Regions from separate parts of the Streptomyces sp. RPA4-2 genome, predicted to be linked through region 3. Evidence: riboswitches for the same ligand, from Rfam matches in the RefSeq annotation. Region 3 holds a riboswitch; each other region holds the start of a gene.
The links. Region 3 has a riboswitch for S-adenosylmethionine ahead of HEP85_RS11785 (aminotransferase class V-fold PLP-dependent enzyme). Riboswitches for the same ligand answer to the same signal wherever they lie in the genome.
Positions count from the first base shown of each region.

Region 1 (10,245 bases), 4.7 Mb from region 3:
GGCACCACGGCTCCGGGCACCTGTACGTCCCGCCAGCGGCCGCGTTCCCGGAGAACCGGGTGGGCGAGGAACTCCTCGACGGTGTTGACGCCTGCGTTGGCGATGCCCGCCGCGTCCAGCAGCTCGCTCACCTCCCGGCTGTCCAGCGCGCGGAACCGCTCGGCCACGATCGCGTCGATCGCGTCGCGGTGGGCCACCCGGTCCGGACCGGTGGCGAAACGCGGGTCGTCGACGAGGTCCGGGCGTTCCAGGAACCGCTCGCACAGCGCGGCCCACTCACGCTCGTTCTGGATGGAGAGGAGCACGTCCTTGCCGTCGGCCGCCCCGAACGCGCCGTAGGGGGCGATGGTGGCGTGCCGGGTGCCGATGCGTGGCGGCTGGGTGCCGCCGTGGGCCGTGTAGAGCGCGGGCTGGCTCATCCACTCGGCCAGCGCCTCGAAGAGGGAGACCTCCACCGCGCGGGCGACGCCCCGGGTGGCGCGGGTGAACAGGGCCGTGAGGACGCCCGAGTAGGCGTACATGCCCGCGGCGATGTCGGCGACCGACACCCCGGCGCGGGCGGCGCCGTGTTCGTTCCCCGTCAGGGAGACCAGGCCCGTCTGGCACTGCACGAGCAGGTCGTACGCCTTGCGGTCCGCCCATGGCCCCGCGGAGCCGTAACCGGTGATGGTGCACGGGATCAACGACGGATGCCGCTCCCGCAGCGACGCGGCGTCGAGGCCGAGCCGGGCGGCCGCTCCGGGCGCGAGGTTCTGTACGAACACGTCCGCTCCGGCGAGCAGTTGCTCCAGGACGTCGCGTCCCCGGGCCGACTTCAGATCCAGGGTCAGTGACTCCTTGGAACGGTTGAGCCAGACGAAGTAACTGGACTCACCGTGCACGGTGGTGTCGTAACGGCGGGCGAAGTCGCCCTCTCCCGGGCGTTCCACCTTGATCACCCGAGCGCCGAGGTCGGCCAGTTGACGGGTCGCGAAGGGCGCCGCCACCGCCTGCTCGACACTGACGACGGTGATGCCGGCGAGCGGAAGCTCGGTCATCGGACGGACCTCCAGGGAGCGGGCAGGGAGAACGCGGCGACGCGGGTCATGCTGCCATCCCGGGCACGCGCACGGTGCTCGCGCAGACACCGGGACGCGACGACCGCACGCCGACGCCGACGCGGCGGACACGCCTCGGGGCCCCCGCCGCGGCCCGCCCGGGTATCCCGGACAGGGTGTGGTCCACCGGTGCCGGGAGTCCAATACTCGGGGCATGGACGGAAAACGACAGCTCGGTGAGTTCCTGCAGGCCCGCCGCTCCCAGGTGCGGCCCGAGGACGTCGACCTGGTGACGTACGGCGACCAACGCCGTGTACCCGGGCTGCGGCGCGAGGAACTGGCCCGGCTGGCGGGGGTCAGCCAGTCGTACTACGCGCGGCTGGAGCAGGGACAGTCCAACGCCTCCCCGGAGGTCCTGGAGGCGATCGCCCAGGCGCTGCGGCTGGGCGAGGCCGAACGCCGGCACCTGCTCGAACTGGCCGCGGGCGCGCGGCGCCGGACCCGCACACGCCGGCCCGTGCCGGAACGGCTGTCACCGGCGCTCGCGCAGCTGACGGCCGCGTTGGACGACGTACCCGTGGTGGTACTGGGGCGGCGCAGCGACGTCCTGGCCTGGAACCGCGCCGGTCACGCGCTGTACGCCGGTCACCTCGATCCGGCGGGACCGGACCGGCCGGGGGAGCGGCCGAACATGGCGCGCCTGGTGTTCCTGGACGCCCACACCCGTGATCTCTACGTGGACTGGCCGGCCAAGGCCAGAGCCGTGGTGGGCGCCCTGCGGCTGACGTCCGGGCGGTTTCCCGACGACCCGGCGCTCGCCTCCCTCGTCGGTGAACTGACGCTCGGCAGCCCGGAGTTCGCCTCGATGTGGGCGGACCACCGGGTCAAGTCCGGTGCGGCCGTCGGATACGGGATGCGGCATCCGCTGGTGGGCGCCATGGACGTCGTCCAGCAGACGCTGCACGCCGAGGACGGACTGACCGTCGTCGTCGCGACCACCGAGGCGGACTCGCCGTCACGGGCCGCCATGACGCTCCTCGTGCACAGCGCCGGGGCCGACCGGCAGGGCACGCGCCCGGTCCGGTCCCCGGGGCACGCCCAGGCGTAGATCGCGCCGTCCCTCCCTTCCGGAAAACCGGACGTCCGCAGTTCCCGGCGCCCGGCAGTCCGGACACATCCACCTTCCATTTGTCCACCCGTAGCGCGCACGCGATGCCGTGCGCCCGAAATCCGTTGTGAAGGAATCAGAAGGACATGAGAAACAAACTCGCCGTACTGGCCAGTGCCGTCACCCTCGCCGCGACGACCGCGGTCACGGCCCTCACCCAGATCTCGGCCGCGGCCGCGACGGGGCCGGCCGGGACGGCGCCGGTCGCGGCACCCCGTATCGCCGCGCACTTCGACCTGGCACGGGGGCAGATGCCGGAGAACATCGCGCTGGAGCCCGACGGCACGGCCGACGTCACCTTCGCGGCCGCCCGTCAGGTGGCCGCCGTCGGCCCGACCGGCAGGACCCGCGTCCTGGCCACCCTGCCGGCACCGGCCGACGGCGGCGTCCACACCCCGGCCCTCGGCTTCGCCCTGACCACGGGCATCGTCCGGGCCCACGACGGCACGCTGTACTTCCTCTACGCGAGCGGCACCCCGGATCTGACCGGCGTGTGGCGGCTGCGTCCGGGCGGCACCCCGCACCGCGTCACGGCGCTCCCCGCGGACGGCCTGCCCAACGGACTGGCACTGGACGAGCACCACCACCGGCTCTACATCGCCGACTCCGTACGGGGAGAGATTCTCACCGTGCCCACCGCGGGCGGTGACCCCACCACCTGGTCCGCCGCGCCCGAACTCGCCGCGACCGGCTTCCTCGGGGTCAACGGCCTGAAGATCCACCGCGGTGCGCTGTGGGCGACCAACCTCGACCGCGGCACCGTCCTGCGCATCCCGTTCGGGCCCGGGGGCCGGCCCGGACCGGTCCGCACCACGGCGACGGGTCTGACCGGTATCGACGACTTCGCCTTCACCGGCCGCGGCGACGAGATCCTGGCGGCGCTCGACGGCCCCGGCACGGTCGTACGCATCCGGCCCGACGGCACCTCCTCGACCGTCCTCACCGCCGCGGACGGACTGCAGAACCCGACCTCGGTCGCGCTGCGCCGCGGCACCCTCTACGTCCTGAGCGCCGCGTACACGACGGCCACCGACCCCAACCTCCTGCTCGCCCCCGTACCCGGCCGAGTGGCGGGCACGGGGGACCCGGCCGGCGGCCACCGGTAACAAGGGCGGGGCGCCGGGTCCGGTCGTCCCGGCCCCGGCGCCGTCACCTGGGGGCCGCCGCCCCTCGGCGACGGGCGCACATGTACGCGGCGCTCGTGGCCCTGGCCGGCCCTGATCCTGGTCTTCCCCGAGCCCGCTCAGGCCGGCTGCGGGGTCAGACGGTGCAGGCCCCTGCGGTCGTAGTAGCGGGTCATCGCCAGCCCGAAGAGCAGGGCGACGGCCGTGCCGATCGCGATCATCAGCCAGGCGCGGGCGAGACCGGCGTCGGCGCGCGCGTCGAAGAAGAGGATGGCGCGGACGCCGCCGCCGAGCTGGCGCATCGGTTCGAAGACGCTCAGGAAGCGGTAGAAGCCCGGGACGGCCTCCAGGGGGACGGTCGATCCGGAGGAGGGCAGTCCGAGCACGATGAACACGAACATGGACACGAGCTGGCCGATCCCGCCGAAGGCCGCGTTGATGGCCTGGACGCCCAGGCCGACCGCGACGCTCGCGCAGTAGGAGTAGATCCACAGCAGCGGCAGGTGGGAGGCGTCCATGCCGAGGATCGCGAGGGTGGCGACCATCACCAGCGTGGTGGTCAGGACGGAGATACCGGCGGTCATGCCCATCTTCAGCAGCAGCGTCTGGGTACGGCTGACGGGCACGGTGGGGCGGCGGGTGTGCCAGGGACCGATCTCGTTGTCGGCGTAACCGAGCGCGGTGTCCACGCCGTTGTTGATGACGTTCGCCCCCAGGAACCCGGCCAGGACCAGCAGCAGCGTGTAGTAGAAGGCGGTCAGGCCCAGGCCGCTGCGCTCACCGATGGGGTGGCCGACCTGGGTGGTGACCGTCACCGGGTCGGCCAGCAGCAGACGGGCCGTGGAGTCGGCCCCCGCGGCGGCGGGGGAGGCCGTGAGCTGCTTGCCGATGGTCAGCGAGGCCTGTCGGGCGGTCTGCTGGGCGATCCGGCCGGCCAGTGAGGAGCCGAGGCTGCCCAGACCCGGGTTGGTGAGCACCGTCAGCGTCGGCCGGGCCGTCGCGTTCGAGGTGGTCAGCGCGGAGACGGAGGCCGTGAAGTCGGCGGGGACGACGAGGGCGCCGAAGATCTTGCCGGAGGTGAGCCTGTCCTGGAGCTGGGCGCGGGTGAGCCGTTGCCAGTCGGCCTTGCCGGAGGTGTCGGCGGCGACCGCGCGGGTGAGCTGGGCCCCCAGGTTCGTCGTCTGCCCGGGCAGTGGTCCGCCCTGGTCGGTGTCGACGATGCCGATGGGCAGGTCGCGCAGGGCCCCGTCCGGATCGACGATGCCGCCCATGTAGAGGAGGGCCAGCAGCAGCGCGAGCAGCCCGCTCAGCACGGTCGGCAGCAGCCACAGCCTGGGGCGCCGCAGGAGTGCGGTGGCACGGGCCGGGACAGGGGCGTGGTCGGGAGCGGACGCGCTGTCGGCGGCCATGGTCCTCCGTAGGTCGGGGCGGCGCGGGAGGGACGGGGCCGGGTGGGAGGCGCCCGTCGGGCCAGGATGCGGGGTGCGGCGGCCCCGTGTTCAGCGACTCGCCGGGTGCGGGACGGGGGCGCGCGGAAGCTGTGAGGGGAGGGCGCGTACCCCGGCCGTGGTCGCCGGTCACGTGAGCGTGCGGCCGCTCGGCCGGCCGGCGCGGGGACGAGCCCCACGGGAGGGATCGACGACGCCGTTACCCCCACCGTCTTCGACGGCGACCGTCCTGGGTACGGTTCCCGCACCATCCCACCCTTCCCCGGAGCCGAGACATGAGCGACCGTGCCGACCAGACCATCGCCGCGCTGCGCGGCGGACACGACTACCTGACCTCCGTGGTGCACGGGCTCGCCACCGCCGACCTCACCCGGCGCTCGGGCGCGTCGGAGTGGGACGTCTCCCAGGTCCTCAGCCACCTGGGCAGCGGCGCGGAGATCGGCCGCGCCTCGCTGGAGGGCGCGCTGAACGGCACCGGACCGCGCGACGGCGACTTCAACAAGTCGGTGTGGGCCCGCTGGGACGCGATGTCCCCGGCCGAGCGCGCCGAGGGCTTCGTGGACGCCAACGAGCGACTCGTGCGCGGTTACGAGGCGCTGGACACCCGGGTCCGGGAGGAACTCCGCGTGGAGCTCGGCTTCCTGCCGGCACCCGTGGACGTCGCGACGCTGGCGGGCCTTCGGCTCAGCGAGTTCGCCCACCACACCTGGGACGTCGAGGTGGCCTTCGACCCGACGGCGGCGTTGCTGCCGGTGGCGACCGAGCCGCTCCTGGCCCAGGCCGGTCTGCTCATAGGGTTCCTCGGCAAGGCCGACGCCCTGGGCGGTCGCCACGCCCGTATCGCGGTACGGACGGTGTCTCCGGTGCGTGCGTTCGGGCTCGACCTGGGTGACTCGGTCGCGCTCGTCGACGAGCCCGCCGAGCCCGACGCCGTGCTGAGCGCCCCGGCCGAGTGGTGGCTGCGGCTCGTCACCGGCCGCCACGCCCCCGCCCACACCCCGGCCGGGGTGAACCTGAAGGGAGACGCCCTCACACTGGACGATCTGCGACGCGTCTTCCCCGGCTTCTGACCCGCGAGGTCGTCGCGGGGCGGTTCCTCAGCCGGCCTTCGGGGCCGTCCCGCTCACGGTCTTCCCCGGCCGCCCCGCCTCACGACCCGTGGCCGGGGGCCTCGGCGGGCGGCAACAAGTCGTGCAGCTGCTCGTACCGCTGCGCGCAGGCCGTTCGGGCGATGGCCTGTGAGACGGCGTCGGCCAGCGGGCGCGAGGACTCGCGCAGCAGTGTGCGCGCCTTCTCCGTGAGCGCCACCTCGATACCCCTCTTGTCCCCGCACGCCGAGCGCCGCGTGATCAGTCCCGCGTGCTGCAGACAGGCCACCTGATAGGTCAGCCGTGTCTTGGGGCGGCCCAGCAGCTCGGCGATCTGTGTCATGCGGAGGCTGGATCCGGGCTGGTCGGCCAGCAGGCACAGCACCAGGAACTCGTCGTGCGAGACACCGAGGGCGTCCTTGACGCGAGCGCGCAACTGCTGCTCGATCGCCCCGGCCGCCGCCAGCAGCCGCATCCAGGACCGCAGCTCGGTCGGCAGCAGGCCGTCTTCGCTGCCCGACTCGTGTTCGGGCAGGTCAGCGGGGGCGAGAAAGTCGGCCATGGTGTCACAGTCTACCGGTTGTCCAAATTTGAAGAACGGGCTAGCCTGTGATCGTCCAAATTTGGATGACTGCTGGTTGTCCCACGGCCCGTGCCTCACCTGTAACCGTTAAGCGTCTGGAGAACTCTCATGACCGTCGCCGTCGAAACCGGCCTGTGGCAGCTCGACCCCGCCCGCACCAGCGTCGTCATCCGGCACAAGACGATGTGGGGTCTGGTCACGGTGAAGGGCGACTTCGCCGCTGTCACCGGGGAGGGCGAGGTGCAGGCCGACGGGACCGCCCGCGGCACCGTCACCCTGGACGTGGCGTCTCTCGACACCAAGAACGGCAAGCGTGACAAGCACCTCCGCTCGGCCGACCTCTTCGACGTGGAGCGGCACCCCACGATCACCTTCGCGGTGGACAACGCGGTCGTCGCCCAGAACGACACCGTCGAGGTCACCGGGCAGCTGACCGTGCGCGGCATCACCCGGCCGCAGCCCCTCGTCGCCCGGGTCACCGCGGCGAGCGCCGAAGACGTCACCCTCGCCGCGGAGTTCACCGTGGACCGCGACCAGTTCGACATGGGCTGGAACCAGCTGGGCATGCTCCGCGGCCTGACCACCGTCGTCGGCACACTCGTCTTCACCCGCGTCAAGGGCTGAGCCGACGGATCACCGCCCGCCGTCGGCGCGGCGGCAGGTGGTGACCCTGCTCCATGGTCCGTCGGACACGGCGGCCGATGTCACACGGTTCCCGCGGCCGCGTCCTGGCCGGCGGGCCGAGGACGAAACGGCGGACAACCCCCGAGTGGCCGGGGGCTGTCCGCCGCGGCCTTGCCGTGGGCGCGGCCCGGTCGTCCGGGGAGACGTCCCGACGGCCCGTCAGACCCGGCGCACGGCTTCGTGGAAGGCCGGACGGGCGCCTAGCCGGCGGACGTAGTCCCGCAGACGGCCGTACGGGGAGAGGACGTCCTCCGTGCCGAGGCTGGTGAGGGCCACCCACAGGTCGACGTCGGCGGCCGTCAACTCGTCGCCCAACGCATGCTGGTTCGACGCGAGTTGGCGATCGAGCGAGTCGAGCGCGGCGGACCGCGCCGTCGACCCGGCGGCCGGAGTGAGGTTCCGGTCCAGGAAGACGCGGAAGGTGTCGATGTCCGCGGCGAGGAACGGCGGGTGCAGCCGCGGGAGTCCGTTGCCGTCGCGGCAGCCTGGGAGTTCGCCGAGGTCGCGCAGGATGTCGGGGGTGTGATTGCTGACGACGCGTCCGCTCCAGCGGTCGCACAGCGCCGGCGCGGTGAGCGGACCGTCGTAGTGGTGCCAGGTGGCCTCGTACGCGGCCCGCAGCGCGGCGCAGGCGTCCGGCGTCCCGGAGGGCCCCGTCAGGAGCGTGCTGGTGACCGAGTCGCGCAGCCCCAGCAGGCCGAGGGTGATCGAGATGCGCAGCGAGCGCGGACAGCCCTCGGAGAGGTACAGCTGATACCGGTGCGGCGCGGGATAGAAGCCGCCTGCCGGACCGACACCGATGCGACTGCGGATGCGGTGTCCACGCGAGGGGGCCGCACCCCGAGGGGCCGCGGCGACAAGCGCTCCCGCGGCAGGCGAGGCCGAGGCGCAGTGGTGGGAGGTGGCGGCGGTCGGACTGAGCGAGACTGTCTCGGGCATGACTCTCCAGGGGACGGCGAAGCCCCGCCACCCGGAGGGCGGCAGCGGCGGAACGGAGTGACTGCGCTGACGTACCGTCCGGACCGTGGACTAGTAGGCGCTGGAGACCCGCAGCAGATCGATGTGCAGGCGCCTGGTCAGACCGTTCGTGCCCTTTCCGGTCATTCCCGTCGCTCCCGTGTCCGGGGCTCGCGAGAGGCGAGACCACGCTTGCCCCGCCGCTCCGGCGGGACCCGGTCGTCACCCGGGGCACCCCGTCGCGGTGGAAGGGTTGCCTGTCAGCGGGCCGGGGCCGATCAACCGCTCCGCACGGAAGGAACCGTGCGAAGGGCGCTGACAATCGTGACCGTCCCCGTCAGTCTCGGTCCGCTCCGTGGGCTCGTCAAGAAGGCGCCCGCGCGGTCTCACCACGTGGTCATCCGGGCTGCCGAGCGTTGACATCCGTTCGGGGCCGTGCCTAACTTACGCCGCATCGGACCGGAACAACTCCGGTCGGCACGAGGGCCCACGGGCCGGAACGGTGACGGTGACCGCGATGTACGCAGCCCAGGGGAAGACCGCCTCGCGGTCCCACGGCCGCGACCGCGTGCTCATGAACCGTCGCCCCGCGCGGCACCTCGCCGACGGCGGCAGCGCCCGTACGGCACGGTGTTGTCCCTCTCCCGGCGCCCGCTGTCTCTGTCAGGGCTGACGTACCCCCCTCGCTGACCGCCGGTTGCTGAACCCCGGTCGCCGAATTCCCGGTCCCTGTACCCCCGGTCCTTGATCCTCGGTGTCCGATCTCGGGGTCGGTGATCTCCGAACCACCGTGTGCCGCCGCCGAACCGGCGGGCTTCCGGTGGCCCCCCTTCTCGTCCCCGCATCGGGTTCGTTCCCCCCTGCGCGTGCCCGTCGTCTCGTCGTACGGGCCGTGCCGGGGGAGTCCGAGCCGCCTGGAGCCCTCCATGAGTGAATCCCTCGGCTCCGCCGTGCCGTTGGGCACGGCGGAACCACCTCCCGCTCCCGTGGCCGAACCGAGGCCGTACGCCGCGCAGCGGGTGCTGCCGCTGCGCCGGCCGGGCCGCTGGATCGTCTCGGCGGTCGTGCTGGTCCTGGTCGCCCAGGTCGTCCACGGCCTGGCCACCAACCCGTTCTTCCAGTGGGACAGGTTCCAGTACTGGTTCCTGCGTCCCACGATCCTCGACGGCCTGCTCATCACCCTCGAAGTGACCCTCTACAGCGCCGTGTCGGGACTGCTGGGCGGCATCCTGCTCGCGCTCGCACGGCTCTCCCGGAGTCCGGTGCTGCGTGCCGTGAGCTGGGTCTACATCTGGTTGTTCCGGTCGGTGCCGCTGATCGTCGTCCTGCTCTTCCTCTACAACTTCTCCGCGCTCTACCGGACGCTGAGCCTCGGCGTGCCGTTCGGCCCCGCCTTCCTCACGTTCGACGAGTCCCGGCTCGCCACGGACATGGTCGTCGCGGTCGTCGGACTGAGCCTCAACGAAGCGGCGTACGCGGCCGAAGTGGTACGCGGCGGCATCCTCTCCGTCGACCAGGGCCAGCACGAGGCGGCCTCCGCGCTGGGTCTGCCGAAGGGCTACCAGTTCACGAGGATCGTGTTCCCGCAGGCCCTGCGCTCCATCACCCCCAACTACGTCAACCAGTTGATCGGCCTGATCAAGGGCACCTCGCTGGTCTTCTACGTCTCCCTGCTCGACCTGTTCGGCTCGGTGCAGAGCATGGGCAGCACCTACCCCGGCGACATCGTGCCGCTGCTGCTGGTCGCCACCGTCTGGTACCTGATCCTCACGAGCGTCGTGTCGGTCGTCCAGTTCTACGTCGAGCGGTACTACTCGCGGGGCGCGCTGCGCACCCTGCCGCCCACCCCGCTGCAGAGACTCCGCACCGGTCTGCGCGACCTGCGGGACCGTGCCCGGAAGGAGGCGGCCCTGTGACCGCCGAGGTGACGGAGCAGCCCGACGTCCGGCCCGCGGCGGTCGAGGTCCATGACGTGCACAAGTGGTACGGGACTCAACGTGTCCTGGACGGCGTGGAGTTGACCGTCCGGCCCGGTGAGGTCACCGTCGTCCTCGGACCGTCCGGCTCCGGCAAGTCCACGCTCCTCAGGGTGATCAACCACCTGGAGAAGCCCGAGATCGGCCATGTCAGCCTGAACGGCGAGCCGATCGGCGTAC
Region 1 is NZ_CP050975.2:7,396,929-7,407,173, forward strand. Features, by position in the region: gene HEP85_RS32290 (CaiB/BaiF CoA-transferase family protein) at 1-1,037, opposite strand, end outside; gene HEP85_RS32295 (helix-turn-helix domain-containing protein) at 1,252-2,145, shown strand; gene HEP85_RS32300 (SMP-30/gluconolactonase/LRE family protein) at 2,292-3,311, shown strand; gene HEP85_RS32305 (YhgE/Pip domain-containing protein) at 3,449-4,738, opposite strand; gene HEP85_RS32310 (maleylpyruvate isomerase N-terminal domain-containing protein) at 5,053-5,847, shown strand; gene HEP85_RS32315 (MarR family winged helix-turn-helix transcriptional regulator) at 5,927-6,427, opposite strand; gene HEP85_RS32320 (YceI family protein) at 6,557-7,072, shown strand; gene HEP85_RS32325 (glutathione S-transferase C-terminal domain-containing protein) at 7,292-8,071, opposite strand; gene HEP85_RS32330 (putative leader peptide) at 8,162-8,236, opposite strand; SAM riboswitch class IV at 8,273-8,419, opposite strand; gene HEP85_RS32335 (amino acid ABC transporter permease) at 9,016-10,005, shown strand; gene HEP85_RS32340 (amino acid ABC transporter ATP-binding protein) at 10,002-10,245, shown strand, end outside.
Region 1: another riboswitch for S-adenosylmethionine. It lies ahead of HEP85_RS32330 (putative leader peptide); the one in region 3 lies ahead of HEP85_RS11785 (aminotransferase class V-fold PLP-dependent enzyme).

Region 2 (10,245 bases), 1.5 Mb from region 3:
GCGGGCGCTGGCGCATGATCCGGTCACGGTGAACCGGCTCCGCCGGATCCGAGCGGGCCGCCGCGACGACCGCTGACCCGGGGTTCTTTCCCCCGCCGCCCTTACCCGACCCATCCGTTCCTGGGGGCTCCGCCCCCAGACCCCCGGTCGGCCTTGAGGGCCTTGTCCTCAAGCGCCGGACGGGCTGGTGGTGTCATGGCCGGGGCCCGCATCTCCAGCCCGTCCGGCGTTTGAGGACGAGCCCTTCGGGCGACGCGGGGGTCCAGGGGGCGGCAGCCCCTTGGCGGGGTCCGGGGCGGAGCCCCAGGCAGAGGATGGGTCGGGTAGGGGCGGCGGGGGCGAAGAACCCCGGGTGTGTTCGGGGCGGCGCCGATAGGGTCGGCGTATGGGCAGTCATGCGGAATCCCCGGAACACCCCGAGACCACGGACACCGTCCCGACACCGGCGACCGCCGCGGGAAGGGACGGGCTGCAAGCCATCCTCACGCACCCCGCCCGGACCGTGATCGCGCTCGACTTCGACGGAACCCTCGCCCCCATCGTCCCCGACCCCGAACAGGCCCGCGCCCACCCCGCCGCGGTCCCCGCCCTCGTGGCCCTCGCCCCGAAGGTCGCCTCCGTCGCCGTCGTCACCGGCCGCCCCGCCGGCTGTCGCGGTGCGCCACGGCGGGTTCGCGGGTGTCCCCGGCCTCGACCACCTCGTCGTCCTCGGCCACTACGGCGCCGAACGCTGGGACGCCCGCACGGGCACCGTCAGCGCCCCCGCCCCCCACCCCGGCGTGGCGGCGGTCCGCGCCGAGCTGCCGGGAGTCCTCGACCGGATCGGCGCCTGGCAGGGCACGTGGATCGAGGAGAAGGGCCGCGCGGTCGCCGTCCACACCCGCCGCGCCACGGACCCGCAGGCCGCCTTCGAGTCCCTGCGCGAACCCCTCGCCGACCTCGCCACCCGGCACGGCCTGATCGTCGAACCGGGCCGCATGGTCCTGGAACTGCGCCCGCCGGGCATGGACAAGGGCGTCGCCCTCCTGGAGTACGTCCGCGAGGTCGGCGCCGAAGCCGTCCTCTACGCGGGCGACGACCTCGGCGACCTCCCCGCCTTCGCCGCCGTCGACAAACTCCGCTCGGACGGCGTCCCGGGCCTGCTGGTGTGCAGCGGCAGCTCGGAGGTCGCGGAACTCGCCGAACGCGCCGATCTGGTGGTGGACGGCCCCGCCGGGGTCGTCGGCCTGCTGAGGGCACTGGCCGGCCGGCTGGACCGCTGAGGGCTGTCCGGTGATCCCCGGCGGACGGCGGCCTCACTCCTCCAGCGCGCGCAACTGCTCCAGGAACCACTGCGCCGGAGGCAGGGCCGTCGCCGCCGCGGCGAGCCGTTTCGTGCGCTCGGCCCGCTCACCGGCCGACAGCGACAGGGCCTCGTGCAGCGCCTGCGCGGTGCCGACCACGTCGTACGGGTTCACCGTGACCGCGTCCTCGCCCAGCTCCTCGTACGCCCCGGCCTCCCGTGACAGCACCAGCACGCACCCCTCGTCGGAGACGACGGGCACCTCCTTGGCGACGAGGTTCATGCCGTCCCGGATGGGGTTGACGAGGGCGACGTCGGCGAGCCGGTAGGCGGCCAGCGAGCGGGCGAAGTCGTCCTTGACGTGGAGCACGACCGGGGTCCAACCCGGTGTCGCGTACTGGGAGTTGATCTCGTCCGCCAGGGTCTGCACGGCGGCCGTGTAGTCCCGGTAGACCGCCAGGTCCTGACGGGAGGGGTAGGCGAAGGCCACGTGGACCACCCGCTCGCGCCACTCCGGCCGGTCCTCCAGGAGCTGCCGGTACGCCAGCAGGCCCCGCACGATGTTCTTCGACAGCTCGGTGCGGTCGACCCGCACGATCGCCCTGCGGGCGCGGCCGTCGGGTCCCTCGCCGATCTGCTCGCGCAGCGCGTCCATCCGCTCGGCGACGTCCGCCTCGTGGGAGCGCCCGCGCAGGAAGTCCGCGTCCGCGCCGAGCCCGTGCACGCCGACCCGGGTGTCGCCGAGCCCGCCGACGAGCGCCTCGCAGCAGGCGGTGAACGCGTTCGCCCAGCGGTGCGTCAGGAAGCCCAGCCGGTCCGCGCCGAGCATGCCGCGCAGCACCTGCCCGGCGATGTCGTCGGGCAGCATGCGGAAGTAGTCGACGGGCGCCCACGGGGTGTGGGAGAAGTGGCCGATGCGCAGGTCGGGGCGGAGTTCGCGGAGCATGCCCGGGACCAGGGTCAGGTGGTAGTCCTGCACGATCACCACGGCGCCCTCGGCCGCCTCGTCCGCCAGGGCTCGCGCGAACGCGCGGTTGTAGTCCTCGTACGACGACCACTGGCGCCGGAACTCCTGGTCGAAGACCGGCTCCAGCGGCGTCTGGTACAGCATGTGGTGGACGAACCACAGCACCGAGTTCGCGATCCCGTTGTACGCGTCCGCGTGCACCGCGGCGTCGATGTCCAGCATCCGCACGCCGTCCTCGCCGACCCCGCGCCGGACCGCCTCGCGGTCGCCCTCGCCGAGCGCCGAGCACACCCACAGGGCTCCCGCGTCCGGACCGATCGCGGAGAGGCCCGAGACCAGCCCGCCCCCGCCGCGCCGGGCCTGGAGGGAGCCGTCCTCGCGCACCTCGTAGGAGACCGGGCCGCGGTTGGACGCGACGAGGATCCGGTGGGCGCCGTGCGGTGAAGCCGATGAAGCCGTTGAAGCCATGCCTCGAAACCTAGCCCGGCACCGAAACGCTCAAACGTTCCCGTCGGCCGGATGCGACGAAGGACACGGACCGCGGGGCGGTGGGGCCGGTGGCGCCGTCCACCAACCCCTCACCAGGGACGCGGTTCACGCGGCCCTGCGTTTGACGTACTCGGAGATTTCGGCCATCGGGGGGCGTTCCTCCGTGTCCACCGAGTACGTGCGCGGCTCGAATCCGTCCTCGCCCCGCTCGAACTGGGTGAGGGACGGCCGGATGAGGTGACCGCGGGCCAGCCGGAGCTGCGCCGTGCGGTAGATCGCGGCGGACATCCGGCCCAGCGCCTGCCCGTCCTGGTGGCGGTGCTTTCGCTCGCCCACGTCGACCTGGGCGAGCGCGTCGAGGCCCACCAGGTGCAGGGCGTCGACGAGCATGCCCAGTTCGACGCCGTATCCGACGGGGAAGGGGAGCTGTTCGAGCAGCGAGCGGCGGGCCGCGTACTCACCGCCGAGCGGCTGGACGAACCCGGCCAGCTGCGGCCAGTGCATGTTCAGCAGCGGGCGGGCCATGAGTTCCGTGACGCGACCGCCCTGCCCCGCGGCGCCGGCCAGCGGACGGTCGTACATCCCCTTGACGAGGTCCACGCCCGGCTCGGTGAGCAGCGGGCCCACGATCCCGGAGACGAAGTCCGACGAGAACTCCCTCAGGTCCGCGTCGATGAAACAGACGATGTCCCCGCTCGTCACGAGCAGCGACCGCCACAGGACCTCGCCCTTGCCGGGCACGGCCGGGATACGGGGCAGGATCTCGTCCCGGTGCACGACCCGCGCGCCCGCCGCGGCCGCCACCTGCGAGGTGCGGTCGGTCGAGCCCGAGTCGACGACGACGATCTCGTCGACGAGGGGCACCTGGCGCATCAGGTCCTCACGGATGACGGCGACGATCTCGCCGACCGTCTCCTCCTCGTTCAGCGCGGGCAGCACGACGCTCACCGTGGAGCCCGACGCGCGCTTGGCGGACATGATTCTGTGGAGCGGGCGATCGGTCACGGACCAGGAGCGTGTGCTCAGCCAGCGCTCGACTTCCTTCAGCACAGTCGCGGCTCCTCACTGTCTGATCACCCGATGTCTCACGGTGTGATCCATCTCGCGGTTCGGACGACTATCTCAACTGTCCTGGCCTTCGGTTACAGTCTTGAACAACGCGGATGACCATCGCATGTCGTAGATCATCCCGGACAGCAGACCAACAACCGAATACCGCTCATCCAGAGGGGCAGAGGGATACGGCCCGATGAAGCCCCGGCAACCCTCCAGCCGGTCTCGTACCGATCATTGTCGATCGTGTCGCGGGGCTCCCGGCTCGGGAAGGTGCCAAATCCGTCTCACGGCGAAGTGCGTCGTGAGGAAGATGAGGAGAAAGGGCCTCGCCTCCATGGCTGCGCAGACTGTTGCAAGCACTCCGGACGCCGCGACCTCAGCGAACCCGTCCGCTTCCACCCTTTCCGCCGCTTCCACCGGCTCCGTCGATCTGGGTCCCGCCGCGGCGCTCTCCTGCCGCGAGTGCGGCCACCGCGTGCCGCTCGGCCCGGTCTTCGCCTGCGAGGAGTGTTTCGGACCGCTCGAGATCGCCTACGACTTCTCGGCCTACGACACCGAGGAGCTCCGGGCGCGCATCGAGGCGGGCCCCGCGAACATCTGGCGTTACGCGCCGCTGCTCCCGGTCCCGGCCGACGTCGCCGACAAGCCGAACATCAACCCGGGCTGGACCAGGCTCGTCAAGGCCGACAACCTCGCCCGCGAGCTGGGCGTCGACCCCGGCAGGCTCTTCGTCAAGGACGACTCCGGCAACCCGACGCACTCCTTCAAGGACCGCGTCGTCGCCCAGGCCATCGAGGCCGCCCGCGCCTTCGGCTTCACCACCCTCTCCTGCTCCTCGACCGGCAACCTCGCCGGCGCGGTGGGTGCCGCCGCCGCCCGCGCCGGCTTCCGCTCCTGCGTGTTCATCCCGCACGACCTGGAGCAAGGCAAGATCGTCATGGCCGCGGTCTACGGCGGCGAGCTCGTCGGCATCGAGGGCAACTACGACGACGTGAACCGCTTCTGCTCCGAGCTGATCGGCGACCCGGCCGGTGAGGGCTGGGGCTTCGTCAACGTCAACCTGCGGCCGTACTACGCGGAGGGGTCCAAGACCCTCGCGTACGAGATCTGTGAGCAGCTCGGCTGGCAGCTGCCCGACCAGCTCGTCGTGCCGATCGCCTCCGGTTCCCAGCTGACCAAGGTCGACAAGGGGCTGCGGGAGCTGATCGAGCTCGGCCTCGTCGAGGACAAGCCCTACAAGATCTTCGGCGCGCAGGCCGAGGGCTGTTCACCGGTGTCCGTCGCCTACAAGGCCGGCCACGACGTCGTCCGGCCCCAGAAGCCGAACACCATCGCCAAGTCGCTGGCCATCGGCAACCCCGCCGACGGCCCGTACGTGCTGGACATCGCGCGGCGGACGGGCGGGGCGGTGGAGGACGTGAACGACGAGCAGGTGGTCGACGCGATCAAGCTGCTGGCGCGTACCGAGGGCATCTTCGCCGAGACGGCCGGCGGTGTGACGGTGGGTGTGGCCAAGAAGCTGATCGAGAACGGGCTGCTCGACCCGACGCTCACCACGGTCGTGCTGAACACCGGTGACGGCCTCAAGACGCTGGACGCGGTGGCCGGCACGGGGCTGACCGCGACCATCCGTCCCAGCCTGGACTCCTTCCGTGAGGCCGGCCTCGCGTAGCCGCCCGGCCGGGGGAGGCCGTTCCCCGGCCGCGGGCCCGTGAGGGCCGGCCGCGCAGTTCCGCGCGCCCCCGCCGGGGCGCTTCCAGCCGTACGCCACCATCCGACCGGGAGGTCACCGCATGAGCGTCAACGTCCGCATCCCCACCATCCTGCGCACCTACACCGGTGGCCGGTCCGAGGTGACCGCCGAGGGAGGAACCCTCGGCGAGGTGATCTCCGACCTGGAGAAGAACCACACGGGCATCGCCGCGCGCGTGCTGGACGACGAGGGCAAGCTGCGCCGGTTCGTCAACGTGTACGTCAACGACGACGACGTCCGCTTCGAGCAGGGCCTGGAGACGGCGACGCCGGACGGCGCGGGCGTGTCGATCATCCCCGCCGTCGCCGGAGGCTGACGGGCGATTACCCACGGTGAGATCATTACCGTGGGTAATGCCAATCACCGAGAGTTCACCGAATTGCCCCCTCCGTGAGAGAAGCGGAGGGGGCAATTCTGTATGGTTGAGCGGGGTACAGTTGGGGAACCCGCCGCGTTATCCATGCCGGGTGCATATGAGTGCACGTACCGCCTGCGATAAGAAGTGGCCAAAGTGCCCGGCGCTTTTGAGTCTTATGTGGCCTTTATGGGGCCCGAGTTGCCCTGAATCTTCGCGAATTCTCCCTATATTCCCGATCGGGCCTGCCCAGAATTCTCGTCCGATTGACCTGTTGCAGACGGCAGTTGGGCAGATACATTCAGCCGCGGTCGACGCGTTCCGGCGCACACCCCCAATCCGTTGGGGGGTGGAGGTCTGACCCGGGTCCGCGAAGTGCGGTCCTGTGCAAGGGCCAGTAATAGGGGAGTTAGGCATGGCTCAGGGCACCGTCAAGTGGTTCAACGCGGAGAAGGGGTACGGCTTCATCGCGGTCGACGGTGGTGCGGATGTTTTCGTCCACTACAGCGCGATTCAGATGGACGGCTACCGCACCCTGGAAGAGGGTCAGCGGGTCGATTTCGAGATCTCGCAGGGCCAGAAGGGGCCGCAGGCGGACATGGTCCGGCTCGCGACCGGCTGAAGCACGCGCCGACTGACTGTTCGACGTGACGAAGGGCTCGTATCCCGCTGGGGTGCGAGCCCTTCGGTATGTCCGTGGACCGACCGGGATCCGGCCCTGAATCTTCCGGGTGCCCGGCCGCGAACCTGCGGGGACCCTGTCCGCGGCTCCTCCCGGGGCGTCCGCGTGACCTCGCGGGAGCGGTCGCGGACCCCCTTCGGAGGACGGTCGTGCCGCCCCTGTTCACCTGGGGATCCTCCCGAGTCGCTTGCACTCGGCAGGGGCGAGTGCTAATCATTGCGTTAGCACTCTGAAGGTGAGAGTGATAACGAAGGACCGGGTCGGTGAGGCCCGCAGGCCAGGTGGTGCAAGGAACCACGGTGGCAGGCAGGCCGTCCGTCGCGGGCGCCAGCGCGGTCCGGAGCAATCCACCCCAGTCCGGGAGGACCACTTCACATGGCCAAGATCATCGCGTTCGACGAGGAGGCACGGCGCGGTCTCGAGCGCGGGATGAACCAGCTCGCCGACGCCGTCAAGGTCACCCTTGGCCCCAAGGGCCGCAACGTCGTCCTCGAGAAGAAGTGGGGCGCCCCCACGATCACCAACGATGGTGTTTCCATCGCCAAGGAGATCGAGCTCGAGGACCCGTACGAGAAGATCGGCGCCGAGCTGGTCAAGGAAGTCGCCAAGAAGACGGACGACGTCGCCGGCGACGGTACGACCACTGCGACCGTGCTCGCCCAGGCGCTCGTCCGTGAGGGCCTGCGCAACGTGGCCGCCGGTGCCAACCCGATGGCCCTCAAGCGCGGTATCGAGAAGGCCGTCGAGGCCGTCTCCGGTGCCCTGCTCGAGCAGGCCAAGGATGTCGAGACCAAGGAGCAGATCGCTTCCACGGCCTCCATCTCCGCCGCCGACACCCAGATCGGCGAGCTCATCGCCGAGGCGATGGACAAGGTCGGCAAGGAAGGCGTCATCACCGTCGAGGAGTCCCAGACCTTCGGTCTGGAGCTGGAGCTCACCGAGGGTATGCGCTTCGACAAGGGCTACATCTCGGCGTACTTCGCCACCGACATGGAGCGGATGGAGGCGTCGCTCGACGACCCGTACATCCTCATCGCCAACTCCAAGATCGGCAACGTCAAGGACCTGCTCCCGCTCCTGGAGAAGGTCATGCAGTCGGGCAAGCCGCTGCTGATCATCGCCGAGGACGTCGAGGGCGAGGCCCTGTCGACCCTGGTCGTCAACAAGATCCGTGGCACCTTCAAGTCCGTCGCCGTCAAGGCCCCGGGCTTCGGTGACCGCCGCAAGGCCATGCTCGGCGACATCGCCATCCTCACGGGCGGCGAGGTCATCTCCGAGGAGGTCGGCCTCAAGCTGGAGAACGCCGGGATCGACCTGCTCGGTCGCGCCCGCAAGGTCGTCATCACCAAGGACGAGACCACGATCGTCGACGGCTCCGGCTCCGCCGACCAGGTCGCCGGTCGCGTGAACCAGATCCGTGCCGAGATCGAGAACTCGGACTCGGACTACGACCGCGAGAAGCTCCAGGAGCGCCTGGCGAAGCTGGCCGGCGGCGTGGCCGTCATCAAGGCCGGTGCCGCCACCGAGGTCGAGCTCAAGGAGCGCAAGCACCGCATCGAGGACGCCGTTCGCAACGCGAAGGCGGCCGTCGAGGAGGGCATCGTCGCCGGTGGTGGCGTGGCCCTGCTCCAGGCTTCCTCGGTCTTCGAGAAGCTCGAGCTGACGGGTGACGAGGCGACCGGCGCCAACGCCGTGAAGCTCGCCCTGGAGGCCCCGCTCAAGCAGATCGCCGTCAACGGTGGTCTCGAGGGTGGCGTCATCGTCGAGAAGGTGCGCAACCTGCCCGTCGGCCACGGCCTCAACGCCGCGACCGGTGAGTACGTCGACATGATCGCCGAAGGCATCATCGACCCGGCGAAGGTCACGCGCTCTGCCCTGCAGAACGCCGCCTCCATCGCCGCGCTGTTCCTCACCACCGAGGCCGTCATCGCCGACAAGCCGGAGAAGGCCTCCGCGGCCGCTCCGGGCGGCATGCCGGGCGGTGACATGGACTTCTGATCCGCCTCCGGCTGATCACTGTCCTGACGTTCCGAGGGCGGTACCCCTTCTCGCAGGGGGTGCCGCCCTCGGGCGTGTCCGGGGTCACACAAGGAGTCGGAGAGCACCGGAATGCCGCGCCGGACTCGGCGGTTGAGGTGTCGGGTGGTTGATGCGCATGCACATACCGAGGGGAATGCCCGTCAGCCGTCCGCCCGATGACCGACCGACCTCCCCGAGGAGTCCCGTACGTGACTGCCAACGCCGCCTCCCGTGCAGCCGAGATCCTGTCCCGCCCCGTCGCCCTGAACGGCCTGACCGTCCCGAACCGGATCGTGATGGCACCGATGACCAGGCAGTTCTCGCCGGGCGGTGTCCCGGGCGAGGACGTCGTCGGGTACTACGCCCGCCGTGCCGCCGCGGGCGTCGGCCTCATCGTCACCGAGGGCACCTACGTCGGCCACGAGTCGGCCGGGCAGAGCGACCGCGTCCCGCGCTTCCACGGCGAGGAGCAGCTCGCGGGCTGGACGAAGGTCGCGGACGCGGTGCACGCGGCGGGCGGCACGATCGTGCCCCAGCTGTGGCACATCGGCATGGTGCGTGAGGCGGGTCAGCCGCCGTTCGCCGACGCCCCGGCGGTCGGCCCGTCCGGTCTGACCAACGAGGGCGCCGAGGTCACCGGCAGGGCCATGACCCAGCAGGACCTGGACGACGTCATCGAGGCGTTCGCGAAGGCGGCCGCCGACGCCGAGCGCATCGGCTTCGACGGCGTCGAGCTGCACGGCGCCCACGGCTACCTGCTCGACCAGTTCCTGTGGTCGGGCACCAACCGCCGCACCGACGCGTACGGCGGCGACCCCGTGGCCCGGGCCAGGTTCTCGGCGGAGATCGCGGCCGCGGTCCGCGCCGCGGTCTCGCCCGATTTCCCGGTCATCTTCCGCTACTCGCAGTGGAAGCAGCAGGCGTACGACGCCCGGCTCGCCGAGACCCCGGAGGAGCTGGAGGCGATCCTGGCCCCGCTGGCCGAGGCCGGCGTGGACGCCTTCCACGCCTCCACCCGCCGCTACTGGCTCCCCGAGTTCGACGGCTCCGACCTCAACCTCGCGGGCTGGTCGAAGAAGCTGACGGGCAAGCCGGTCATCAGCGTCGGCTCGGTCGGCCTGGACGGCGAGTTCCTGAAGGCCTTCCAGGGCGAGGGCTCCTCCGTCCGGGGCATCGACGACCTCCTCGACCGTCTGGAGCGCGACGAGTTCGACCTCGTCGCCGTCGGCCGCGCGCTGCTCCAGGACCCCGAGTGGGCGGAGAAGGTCCTCGCCGGCCGCTTCGACGAGCTGAAGGCGTACGACCCGGCGGCGCTGCGGACGCTCAGCTGACCCCACTCCCGTGGCCGGGCCCGGACCTCGGCGCGCCGCTGTACGCCGGAGGGGTGCGGTCCACCGCGCTGCCGCCGTCGCGGTGAGCGGCGGGTCACGGGTGGCGCCCCTCGTACGGGGGGCGCCACCCGCGGCGTCCGGAGTGGTGCGGCGCGTGGTGCTACGGGAGGCGCTCGATGATCCAGGAGCCGAGGTCCTCGGTCATGACGGTGTGGCCCTCGTTCTGGGAGGCGAGCTTGTACTCGTCGAGGCCGCTGTCGCCCGACGGGATGCCGTCGGCCGGGGTGTACAGGTCGTCGCGTGAGGCGATC
Region 2 is NZ_CP050975.2:4,252,099-4,262,343, reverse strand. Features, by position in the region: gene HEP85_RS18495 (DUF3263 domain-containing protein) at 1-76, shown strand, start outside; partial or broken gene otsB (trehalose-phosphatase) at 386-1,262, shown strand; gene HEP85_RS18485 (trehalose-6-phosphate synthase) at 1,296-2,717, opposite strand; gene HEP85_RS18480 (glucosyl-3-phosphoglycerate synthase) at 2,844-3,788, opposite strand; SAM riboswitch class I at 3,955-4,111, shown strand; gene thrC (threonine synthase) at 4,129-5,466, shown strand; gene HEP85_RS18470 (MoaD/ThiS family protein) at 5,588-5,863, shown strand; gene HEP85_RS18465 (cold-shock protein) at 6,318-6,524, shown strand; gene groL (chaperonin GroEL) at 6,960-8,582, shown strand; gene HEP85_RS18455 (NADH:flavin oxidoreductase) at 8,813-9,934, shown strand; gene HEP85_RS18450 (triacylglycerol lipase) at 10,095-10,245, opposite strand, start outside.
Region 2: another riboswitch for S-adenosylmethionine. It lies ahead of thrC (threonine synthase); the one in region 3 lies ahead of HEP85_RS11785 (aminotransferase class V-fold PLP-dependent enzyme).

Region 3 (10,245 bases):
CGGCAGATCCCCATGCCCCCCATCGGAACCGCCTCGCCGTCCAGCACACAGACGTCGATGCCGCCCCTGTCCAGCTCCTTCAGGACCGCGGCGGGCGTCGCGCACTCGATGAACTCGACCTGGGGAACGTCGGAGGCCGGTCTGCGGCCTGTCGCCAGCCGCACCTGCCCCCGGGTGTTGGAGTCGTCACTGTAGACCAGCACCGTGGCGGTCGGCTGCATTGTTCCTCCACGCATCTGAGAAGCACCGCATCGGTCGGGTACTCCTGGTACCGATGGCGCGGATGCTACTCCTTCAAACACCTCGTCAACACCGGTTCGGACAGGGCTTCGATGGGCCATACGGGCTGGACACACCCCACAGACACCCCGAACGGCACCCCCCGGGGTGAGGGCGGGATAAGCGACCGACATAATGTCGGTCGTGGCGACAGCAACGACAGTAGAAACCGGGCACGCGCACCCGTCGGTCAATCGACCGAACCTCACCAGCGTCGGAACCATCATCTGGCTGAGTTCCGAGCTGATGTTCTTCGCGGCCCTCTTCGCGATGTACTTCACCCTGCGATCGGTGACCGGACCGGATCACTGGAAGGAGATGGCGGGCCATCTCAACTTCCCGTTCTCGGCCTCGAACACCACGATCCTGGTGCTCTCCTCCCTGACCTGCCAGCTCGGCGTGTTCGCCGCCGAGCGCGGGGACGTGAAGAAGCTCCGGATGTGGTTCACCGTCACGTTCGTGATGGGTGCGATCTTCATCGGCGGTCAGATCTTCGAGTACACCGAACTGGTCAAGAAGGACGGGCTCTCGCTCTCCTCCGACCCGTACGGCTCGGTGTTCTACCTGACCACCGGCTTCCACGGCCTGCACGTGACGGGCGGCCTCATCGCCTTCCTGCTGGTCCTCGGCCGCACCTACGCGGCCAAGAGGTTCACTCACGAGCAGGCGACCGCCGCCATCGTCGTGTCCTACTACTGGCACTTCGTCGATGTCGTCTGGATCGGCCTCTTCGCCACGATCTACATGATCAAGTAATCGGGCCCGCAGCCCGAAACATCCAGAAGCATCGACGCAGAAGATCCTGACACCGGGGTAATCCGTGAAAAAGCTCTCCGCACGACGACGCCATCCGCTGGCGGCGGTCGTCGTCCTACTCCTCGCGCTGGCGGCCACCGGGGGGCTGTACGCCGCGTTCGCACCCGCGAGCAAGGCGCAGGCCGACACCACCGCCCAGTCCCTTGCCATCGACGAGGGCAAGAAGCTCTTCTCCGTGGGCTGCGCAAGCTGCCACGGAACCGGCGGTCAGGGCTCCTCCGACGGGCCGAGCCTGGTGGGTGTGGGCGCCGCGGCGGTCGACTTCCAGGTCGGCACCGGCCGCATGCCGGCCCAGCAGCCGGGCGCGCAGATCCCGCGCAAGAAGGTCATCTACTCGCAGGCCGAGATCGACCAGCTCGCGGCGTACATCGCCTCGCTGGGCGCTGGTCCCACGGTCCCGACCAAGAGCCAGGTCAGCCCGGAGGGCGCGGACATCGCCAAGGGCGGCGAACTGTTCCGCACCAACTGCGCCCAGTGCCACAACTTCACCGGCAAGGGCGGCGCGCTGACGGACGGCAAGTTCGCGCCGGGCCTTGAGGGTGTCGACCCCAAGCACATCTACGAGGCCATGCAGACCGGCCCGCAGAACATGCCCTCCTTCCCCGACACCACGCTGTCGGAGAAGAACAAGAAGGACATCATCGCGTACCTCGACGCGGTCAACGGTGACAACACCGAGAGCCCGGGCGGTCTCGACCTGGGCGGCCTCGGGCCGGTCAGTGAAGGCCTCTTCGGCTGGATCTTCGGTCTTGGCGTCCTGGTCGCCGTCGCCGTCTGGGTCGCCGCTCGGACCGCAAAGGCCAAGAAGTCATGAGTAGCCAAGACATTCCAGAAGAGAACCTGCCCGCTGAGCGGGCCGACGAGCACGGTCACGGCGCAGTAGCCGTCGCGAACGAGGACAACCCGTTCGCGGACCCGGGACTGCCGCCCCACGAGCACCGCATCCAGGACATCGACGAGCGGGCCGCCCAGCGGTCCGAGCGTGTCGTCGCGATGCTGTTCACGCTGTCGATGCTGGCCACCGTGGCCTTCATCGCCTCGTACGTGACGATCCCGAACGACAAGTCGATCTTCGTCTTCCCGCTCGGGCACATCAGCGCGCTGAACTTCGCGCTGGGTATGACGCTCGGTGTGGCGTTGTTCGCGATCGGCGCGGGCGCGGTCCACTGGGCCCGCACCCTGATGTCCGACGTGGAGATCGCCGACGAGCGTCACCCGATCGAGGCGGAGCCCGAGGTCAAGGCCAAGGTCCTGGCCGACTTCAAGCAGGGTGCCAAGGAGTCCGCGCTCGGCCGCCGCAAGCTGATCCGCACCACGATGTTCGGCGCGCTGGCCCTGTTCCCGCTCTCCGGCGTCATGCTGCTGCGTGACCTCGGTCCGCTGCCGGGCACCAAGCTGCGCCACACGATCTGGTCCAAGGGCAAGCTGCTCGTCAGCATGAACACGAACGAGCCGCTGCGTCCCTCCGACATCGCCGTCGGCTCGCTCACCTTCGTCAAGCCCGAGGGCCTGGAGGAGAAGGACGAGGACTTCCAGCAGGAGATCGCGAAGGCCGCCGTGATGATCGTCCGGCTCCAGCCGGAGAACATCAAGGACAAGCGCGAGCTCGCCTGGTCGCACGAGGGCATCGTGGCGTACTCGAAGATCTGCACCCACGTCGGCTGCCCGATCTCCCTGTACGAGCAGCAGACGCACCACGTGCTCTGCCCCTGCCACCAGTCCACCTTCGACCTCTCCGACGGTGCCCGAGTGATCTTCGGCCCGGCCGGTCATGCCCTGCCGCAGCTGCGCATCGGTGTGAACGACGAGGGCTACCTCGAGGCGCTCGGCGACTTCGACGAGCCCGTCGGTCCTGCATTCTGGGAGCGCGGATGAGTACTACCAGCACCTCCGACTCGCGCTCGCGCGAGAAGGCGCCCGCCGGTGAGCGGGTCGCCGACTGGGCCGACGGCCGCCTGGGGATCTACTCCCTGGCCAAGTCCAACATGCGCAAGATCTTCCCCGACCACTGGTCGTTCATGTTGGGTGAGGTCTGCCTCTACAGCTTCATCGTCATCATCCTCACGGGTGTGTATCTGACCCTGTTCTTCCACCCGTCGATGAACGAGGTGGTGTACCACGGCAGCTACGTCCCGCTGCAGGGCCAGATGATGTCCGAGGCGTTCAACTCGACCATGCACATCTCCTTCGAGGTGCGCGGTGGTCTGCTGATCCGGCAGATCCACCACTGGGCGGCGCTGGTCTTCCTCGCCGGCATGTTCGTGCACATGATGCGCGTGTTCTTCACGGGTGCGTTCCGCAAGCCGCGTGAGGTCAACTGGCTGTTCGGCTTCCTGCTGTTCGTCCTGGGCATGTTCACCGGCTTCACCGGATACTCGCTCCCGGACGACCTGCTCTCCGGCACCGGTGTCCGCTTCATGGAGGGCGCGGTCCTGTCCGTGCCGATCGTCGGCACGTACCTCTCGTTCTTCCTCTTCGGCGGTCAGTTCCCGGGCGGCGACTTCGTGGCCCGCTTCTACTCCGTGCACGTGCTGCTGCTGCCGGGCATCATGCTCGGCCTGGTCGTCGGCCACCTGATCCTGGTCTTCTACCACAAGCACACGCAGTTCGCGGGCCCCGGAAAGACGAACAAGAACGTCGTCGGCATGCCGCTGCTGCCGGTCTACATGGCCAAGGCCGGAGGCTTCTTCTTCCTGGTCTTCGGTGTCATCGCGGCCATCGCGGCGATCGCCTCGATCAACCCGATCTGGACCATGGGTCCCTACCGTCCGGACATGGTGTCCACGGGGGCCCAGCCCGACTGGTACATGGGCTTCTCCGAGGGCCTGATCCGAGTCATGCCGGGCTGGGAGATCAACCTCTGGGGTCACACGCTCGTCCTGGGTGTGTTCATCCCGCTGGTGATCTTCCCGCTGGTCCTGGTCGCGATCGCGGTCTACCCGTTCATCGAGTCCTGGGTCACCGGCGACAAGCGCGAGCACCACATCCTGGACCGCCCGCGCAACGTCCCGACCCGTACCGCGTTCGGCGCGGCCTGGATCAGCTGGTACTTCGTCCTGCTGGTCGGTGGCGGCAACGACATCTGGGCCACGCACTTCCACCTGTCGATCAACTCGATCACCTGGTTCGTCCGGATCGCGTTCTTCGTCGTGCCGGTGCTCGTCTTCATCGCCACCAAGCGGATCTGCCTCGGCCTCCAGCGCCGGGACAAGGAGAAGGTGCTGCACGGCCGCGAGTCGGGCATCATCAAGCGCCTGCCGCACGGTGAGTTCATCGAGGTGCACGAGCCGCTCGGCCAGGAGGCCCTGCACACGCTCACCGCGCACGAGCAGTACCGGCCCGCCGAGATCGGCCCGGTGGTCGACGAGAACGGTGTCGAGCGCAAGGTCAACGGCGCGCAGCGGCTGCGTGCCAAGCTCAGCAAGGGCTTCTACGGGGAGAACAGCCAGATCCCCAAGCCCACGGTCGAGGAGTACGAGGAGATCACGAGCGGCCACGGCCACCACTGATCCCCCGGCCGGTCCTCACCGGTCCCACTGATCGCCACGGCAGGAGCCCCCGTCCCTTGGACGGGGGCTCTTCGCCGTGCCCGGGCTGGATAGGGTGGACCCTGCTTGTACCTGTCTACGAACCCAGGAGCGGCATATGAGTGCTGTGACCCCCGCTGGAGGCGACATCGCGGCGGGCCGTTCCTGGCCCGCCGTGCTGAACGGCCTGCTCGACGGCCGGGACCAGAGCGCGGACGACACGGCCTGGGCCATGGACCGGATCATGAGCGGCGAGGCGACGGACGCGCAGATCGCCGGCTTCGTGGTGGCGCTGCGGGCCAAGGGCGAGACGGTCGAGGAGATCACCGGTCTGGTCCGCACGATGTACGAGCACGCCAAGGTGATCGAGGTGCCGGGGGAGACCGTCGACATCGTCGGTACGGGCGGTGACGGCGCGAAGACGGTGAACATCTCCACGATGTCGTCGATCGTGGTGGCCGGGACCGGCACGAAGGTCGTCAAGCACGGCAACCGGGCCGCGTCGTCGGCGTCCGGTGCCTCGGACGTCCTGGGAAAGCTCGGCGTCAATCTGGAGCTGACCCCGAAGCGGGTGGCGGAGGTGGCCGAGGAGGCCGGGATCACCTTCTGCTTCGCGGTGAAGTTCCATCCGGCGCTGCGTCATGTAGCGGCGGCACGCGGGCAGTTGGGCATCCGGACGGTCTTCAACTTCCTCGGCCCGCTGACCAACCCGGCGCGGGTGAGGGCGCAGGCGGTCGGTGTCGCCGACGCCCGGATGGCGCCGATCATGGCCGGTGTCTTCGCCGAGCGCGGCAACTCCTCGCTGGTCTTCCGCGGTGACGACGGGCTGGACGAGCTGACCACCACGGCGCCGTCGAAGGTCTGGGTCGTGCGGGACGGCAAGGTGACCGAGGAGCGGTTCGACCCGCGGGACGTCGGCCTCGATCTCGTGCCCGTGGAGGCCCTGCGGGGTGCCGACGCCTCGTACAACGCGGAGGTCGCCCGTCGTGTCCTGGACGGCGAGAGGGGGCCCGTACGGGACGCCGTGGTCCTGAACGCGGCGGCGGCGCTGGTGGCGTTGTCCCCGACGGACGCGTCACTGGTGGACCAGCTCAGCGCCGCGATGGTGAAGACGGCTCGGGCCATCGACTCCGGCGCGGCGCGCGCCGCGCTGGACCGCTGGGTGACGGCCACCAACGCGTAGCCCACCGGTGGGCATACCCGTCCTCCCCTCCAGGCCTGGGGTCCCGCCCCCAGGCCCCCGTGTCGGCCTGAACGGCCTTGTCCTCAATCGCCGGACGGGCTGATGGTGCTAAGCCGGGGCATGTATGTCAGCCCGTCCGGCGTTTGAGGACGAGCCCTTCGGGCGATGCGGGGGTCCAGGGGCGCAGCGCCCCTGGTGGGGTCTGGGGGCGCAGCCCCCATGAACGGATGGGTCGGGTAGGGGCGGCGGGGGCGCGTACCGCTATGTGGACGCCGGGGTTGCGGCGGGAAGATCGTGTGGCAGGATGCGGTATCAGGTCATGAGCGACAGCCATCAGGCCCCGGCTTACTGTCCGGCAACCCTCCGTCCGTGGCGGGGTGCCCCGGGTGAAGACCAGGCCGTAGGCAGCGAGGTCTACGGCAAGCGCGGACCCCTCGAGAATCCCAGGGGTCCTGGTCGTTCGAGGGAGCCTTCTGTGAGCAAGCGAATGCGCTAGGGCGTAGAGCCCCGCCGCCGCACACCCCTTTTCACCCTCACCTGCGCCCGGCCGCGCGCGCGTACCTCCGTACGCCCCCGCCCCGCGCGGTGCTTCCGCCTGCCTCTCACAGGAGTGCGCCATGTCTGTCTCCACCGCTGCCGCCGACCAGTCCGTATGTGCCCCGCTGCCTGTTCTGGGCCGTGATGTGACCGTCCCGCTCGTCACCGGCGGCGAGGTCACCTACGCCGCCCTCGACTACGCCGCCAGCGCCCCGGCCCTCCAGCGCGTCTGGGACGACGTCGCCGCGTACGCCCCGTACTACGGCAGCGTGCACCGCGGAGCCGGCTACCTCTCCCAGCTGTCCACCGACCTCTTCGAGAACGCCCGCAGGACCGTCGCGGAGTTCCTGGACTGCCGCGAGGACGACCAGGTCGTCTTCACCCGGTCGACGACCGACTCGCTCAACCTGCTCGCCGCCGCCCTCCCGGCCGACTGCCAGGTCTTCGTGTTCGAGACCGAGCACCACGCCTCGCTGCTGCCCTGGCAGGACGCGCGCGTCACCTACCTCGACGCGCCCCGCACCCCGCGGGGGGCCGTCGCGACCCTGGAGCGCGCCCTCGCCGACCGCGACCCCCACGGACCGGCCCTCGTCTGCGTCACCGGCGCCTCCAACGTCACCGGCGAGCTGTGGCCGGTGCGCGAGCTCGCCGCCGCCGCGCACGCCCACGGCGCCCGGATCGTCCTGGACGCCGCCCAGCTCGCCCCGCACCACCCGGTGTCCGTCGGCGACCTCGGCGTCGACTGGGTCGCCTTCTCCGGGCACAAGCTGTACGCGCCCTTCGGCTCAGGTGTCCTCGCCGGCCGCTCCGACTGGCTGCGCGCGGCCGAGCCCTACCTCGCCGGCGGCGGTGCCAGCCGCAAGGTCGCCCGGCGCGCGGACGGCGGCGTCGACGTCGAGTGGCACGAGGGCGCGGCACGGCACGAGGCCGGCTCTCCCAACGTCATCGGCGCCTACTCCATCGCCTCCGCCTGCAAGGCGCTCACCGAGGAGGGCTTCGACCGGATCGTCGCCCGCGAGCGGCACCTGATCCGCACGGTCCGGGAAGGACTCGCCGAGGTGCCCGCCGTGCGCGTGCTCTCCCTGTTCGGCGACGACGCGCCCCGGGTCGGCGTCATCTCGTTCGTCGTCGAGGGCTGGAACAGCTCGCACTTCGCGGCGGCGCTCTCCGCCGAGTACGGCATCGGGGTGCGCGACGGCCTCTTCTGCGCGCACCCGCTGCTGCGCACGCTGCTCGGCAGCGACCCGCAGACCCAGGGCGAGTGCGGGGCCCCGGAGGCCGCGCCCGGCGAGACGTCCCTCAACGCGATCCGCGTCAGCTTCGGGGCGGGCACCCCGGACGAGCACGTGGAGCGCTTCGTGCGCGCCGTGAAGGAGCTCGTGCGGGACGGTGCGCAGTGGCGCTACCGGACCGAGGGCGGTCGCTGCGTGCCCGCGGTCTGACCCCGGCGGCCGCGGAGGACCCGCGGCGGTACGGAGCGGTGGGGAGCGGTGCGGGGCCAGGAGTCCAGGCCGGTCAGGAAACCAGGCCGGTCAGGAGTCCAGGCCGATCGCGAACGCCGCCTCCAGGTCGTGCTGCGAGTACGTACGGAACGCGACGTGCGTGTCGGTGCCCTCGACCCCCGGGATCTTGCTGATGCTGCCGGGGATGACGTCCGCCAGATCGTCGTGGGCCTTGACCCGGACCATGGCGATCAGGTCGTACGTACCGGTGACGGAGAAGACCTCGCTGACACTGTCCAGTGCGGCGATCGACTCGGCGATCTCGGGGATCCGGTCCACGCTGGTCTTGATGAGCACGATCGCGGTGATCACGGCTGGTTTTCTCCCTCGGGGGCCGCTGCTGGGACTTTCACTCTAGTCGGCTGCCGGAAGCGCACCCACGCGTAGAGGAAGCCCACCGAGAAGCCCACCAGGTGCGCCAGATAGGCGACCCCGGGCCCCGAGGGGCTGCGGCCCGCCGCCAGCCACTGCAGCGCCGCCCAGAACGGCAGCACGATCCAGGCGGGGAAGCGCAGTGGCAGGAAGAAGAGGAACGGGAAGAGACTGGTCACCCGGGCCTTGGGGAACAGGTACAAGAACGCTCCGAGGACCGCGGAGATCGCTCCCGAGGCACCGACCAGGGTCTGTTCGGAGGTGGAGTTGGCGATCGCGTAGCCGACCAGCGCGAGATAACCGCAGCCGACGTAGAAGAGGGCGAACTCGAAGTGGCCCATGCGTTCCTCGGCCATGGCCCCGAAGACATAGAAGAAGAGCATGTTGCCCAGGAGGTGGAGCCAGCTGCCATGGATGAACAGGGCCGTGGCGGGGGTCAGCAGGGCGCCCGGAGTGCCGCTGAGCAGGTCGGCGGGCACCACACCCCAGCGCCGGAAGTAGGCGCGCTGCGCGACGAGCAGTTCGTCCCCGGTGCCGTACGTCGGATTGAACCCCGACGCCGGACCGATCACGAAGATCACACAGCACAGGACGATCAGCCCGTACGTCACGGGCGCGGACTGGGCCCGCACCGTCCTGCCGACCGTCGTACTCCAGTTGCCGATCATGTTGCAGAGCATGACGTAACCGGACCGATGCACACAGAGTGCCTCGCCGCTGTGGACGGCCGAGCGTCGAGTACCCGCCAGGCCGTAGGGTTACGAGCCACACGGACACCAGAAGGAAAGCGACTGCCACATGACGGTTCCCCTTCCGACCGCCGACACCCGCTGGCGCTGCACGCTGTGCGGCAATCTGACGCGCTTCGACGTGACCCGCTCGTCCAAGGTCGTCGAGTACGTGCACCTCGACCTCGCCGGTGAGCCGAGCGTGGAGGAGCGCGAGGTGGTCAGTGAGACCATCGAGTCGGTGCGTTGCCGCTGGTGCAACGCGGTGGATCAGGTGGAACTGGTGGACAGGCCGGGCGTCGGCTCCTGAGGGAGCGGGCCCCGCACGGACGATGGAGTGACGGATGGCGGAGACCACAGGCGGGGAGCCGGACGACGGCGCCGCCGAGGTGCTCGACCGTCCGCTGCCCGACGGCGTGCGCCGCCGTGTCGTGCAGATCGTCTCCGACGGGTTCGGCGGTCTGACCGTCGCCGAACTGCCGGTTCAGCTGCGGCAGTACGCGCGGTTCGCCCCGAACCGGCGCGCGAAGTTCGCCGGCAACGCGATGGCCGCCGCGCTGGAGACCGACCCGCTCTTCAGGCAGCGTATCGCCGAAAAGCTCAGAGAGGCGCAGCCGGAGCTCGTCGGCGCCCTCGACTCCGGCGCGCCGCCCCCGGCCGCGGACCCACTGGACGTGGCCGCCGCGGCCTATGTGCTGCGCCCCACGGGCTGGGTGAAGCTGGTGACCGCCGCGGGCGAGGAGGCCCTGCGGGCGGACGCCGAGCGGGCCGACGAGGAGAGCCGCGCGGAGCTGGAGCGACTGCGCGAGGAGCTCGCCGAGGCGCGGACGCACACCCGGACCGAGACCGAACGGCTGCGCACCGAGCTGGAGTCCGCGAAGAAGGAGTCGGAATCGCTGCACCGCAAGCTGCGCGGTGCCCTCAGCGACGTCAAACGGGGCGAGGCCGCGCTGCGCAGGCTGCAGGGCGAGATGGACATCGCGCGGGCGGAGGGGCAGGCCCAGGTGTCCGCCGCGGAGAGCGAGAGCCGGCGGCTCAAGACACGGCTCTCCGAGGCCGAGGCGGCCCTGGAGGCCACCCGCAAGGCGGCCCGCGAGGGGCGCAGCGTCGAGGACATGCGCGTCCGGCTGCTGCTGGACACCGTGCTGGACGCGGCGCAGGGGCTGCGGCGCGAACTCGCCCTGCCACCGGTGTCCGTACGGCCCGCCGAGACCGTGGACGCGGTCGAACCGGGACGGATGACGCCCAAGGACATCGCCGCTCGCGCGCTGTCCGAGAACGATCCCGCGATCCTCGACCAG
Region 3 is NZ_CP050975.2:2,741,999-2,752,243, reverse strand. Features, by position in the region: gene HEP85_RS11815 (hypothetical protein) at 1-221, opposite strand, end outside; gene HEP85_RS11810 (heme-copper oxidase subunit III) at 415-1,035, shown strand; gene HEP85_RS11805 (c-type cytochrome) at 1,100-1,909, shown strand; gene HEP85_RS11800 (ubiquinol-cytochrome c reductase iron-sulfur subunit) at 1,906-2,970, shown strand; gene HEP85_RS11795 (cytochrome bc complex cytochrome b subunit) at 2,967-4,604, shown strand; gene trpD (anthranilate phosphoribosyltransferase) at 4,741-5,805, shown strand; SAM riboswitch class IV at 6,121-6,237, shown strand; gene HEP85_RS11785 (aminotransferase class V-fold PLP-dependent enzyme) at 6,423-7,784, shown strand; gene HEP85_RS11780 (Lrp/AsnC family transcriptional regulator) at 7,875-8,156, opposite strand; gene HEP85_RS11775 (rhomboid family intramembrane serine protease) at 8,153-8,884, opposite strand; gene HEP85_RS11770 (hypothetical protein) at 9,015-9,254, shown strand; gene HEP85_RS11765 (NYN domain-containing protein) at 9,289-10,245, shown strand, end outside.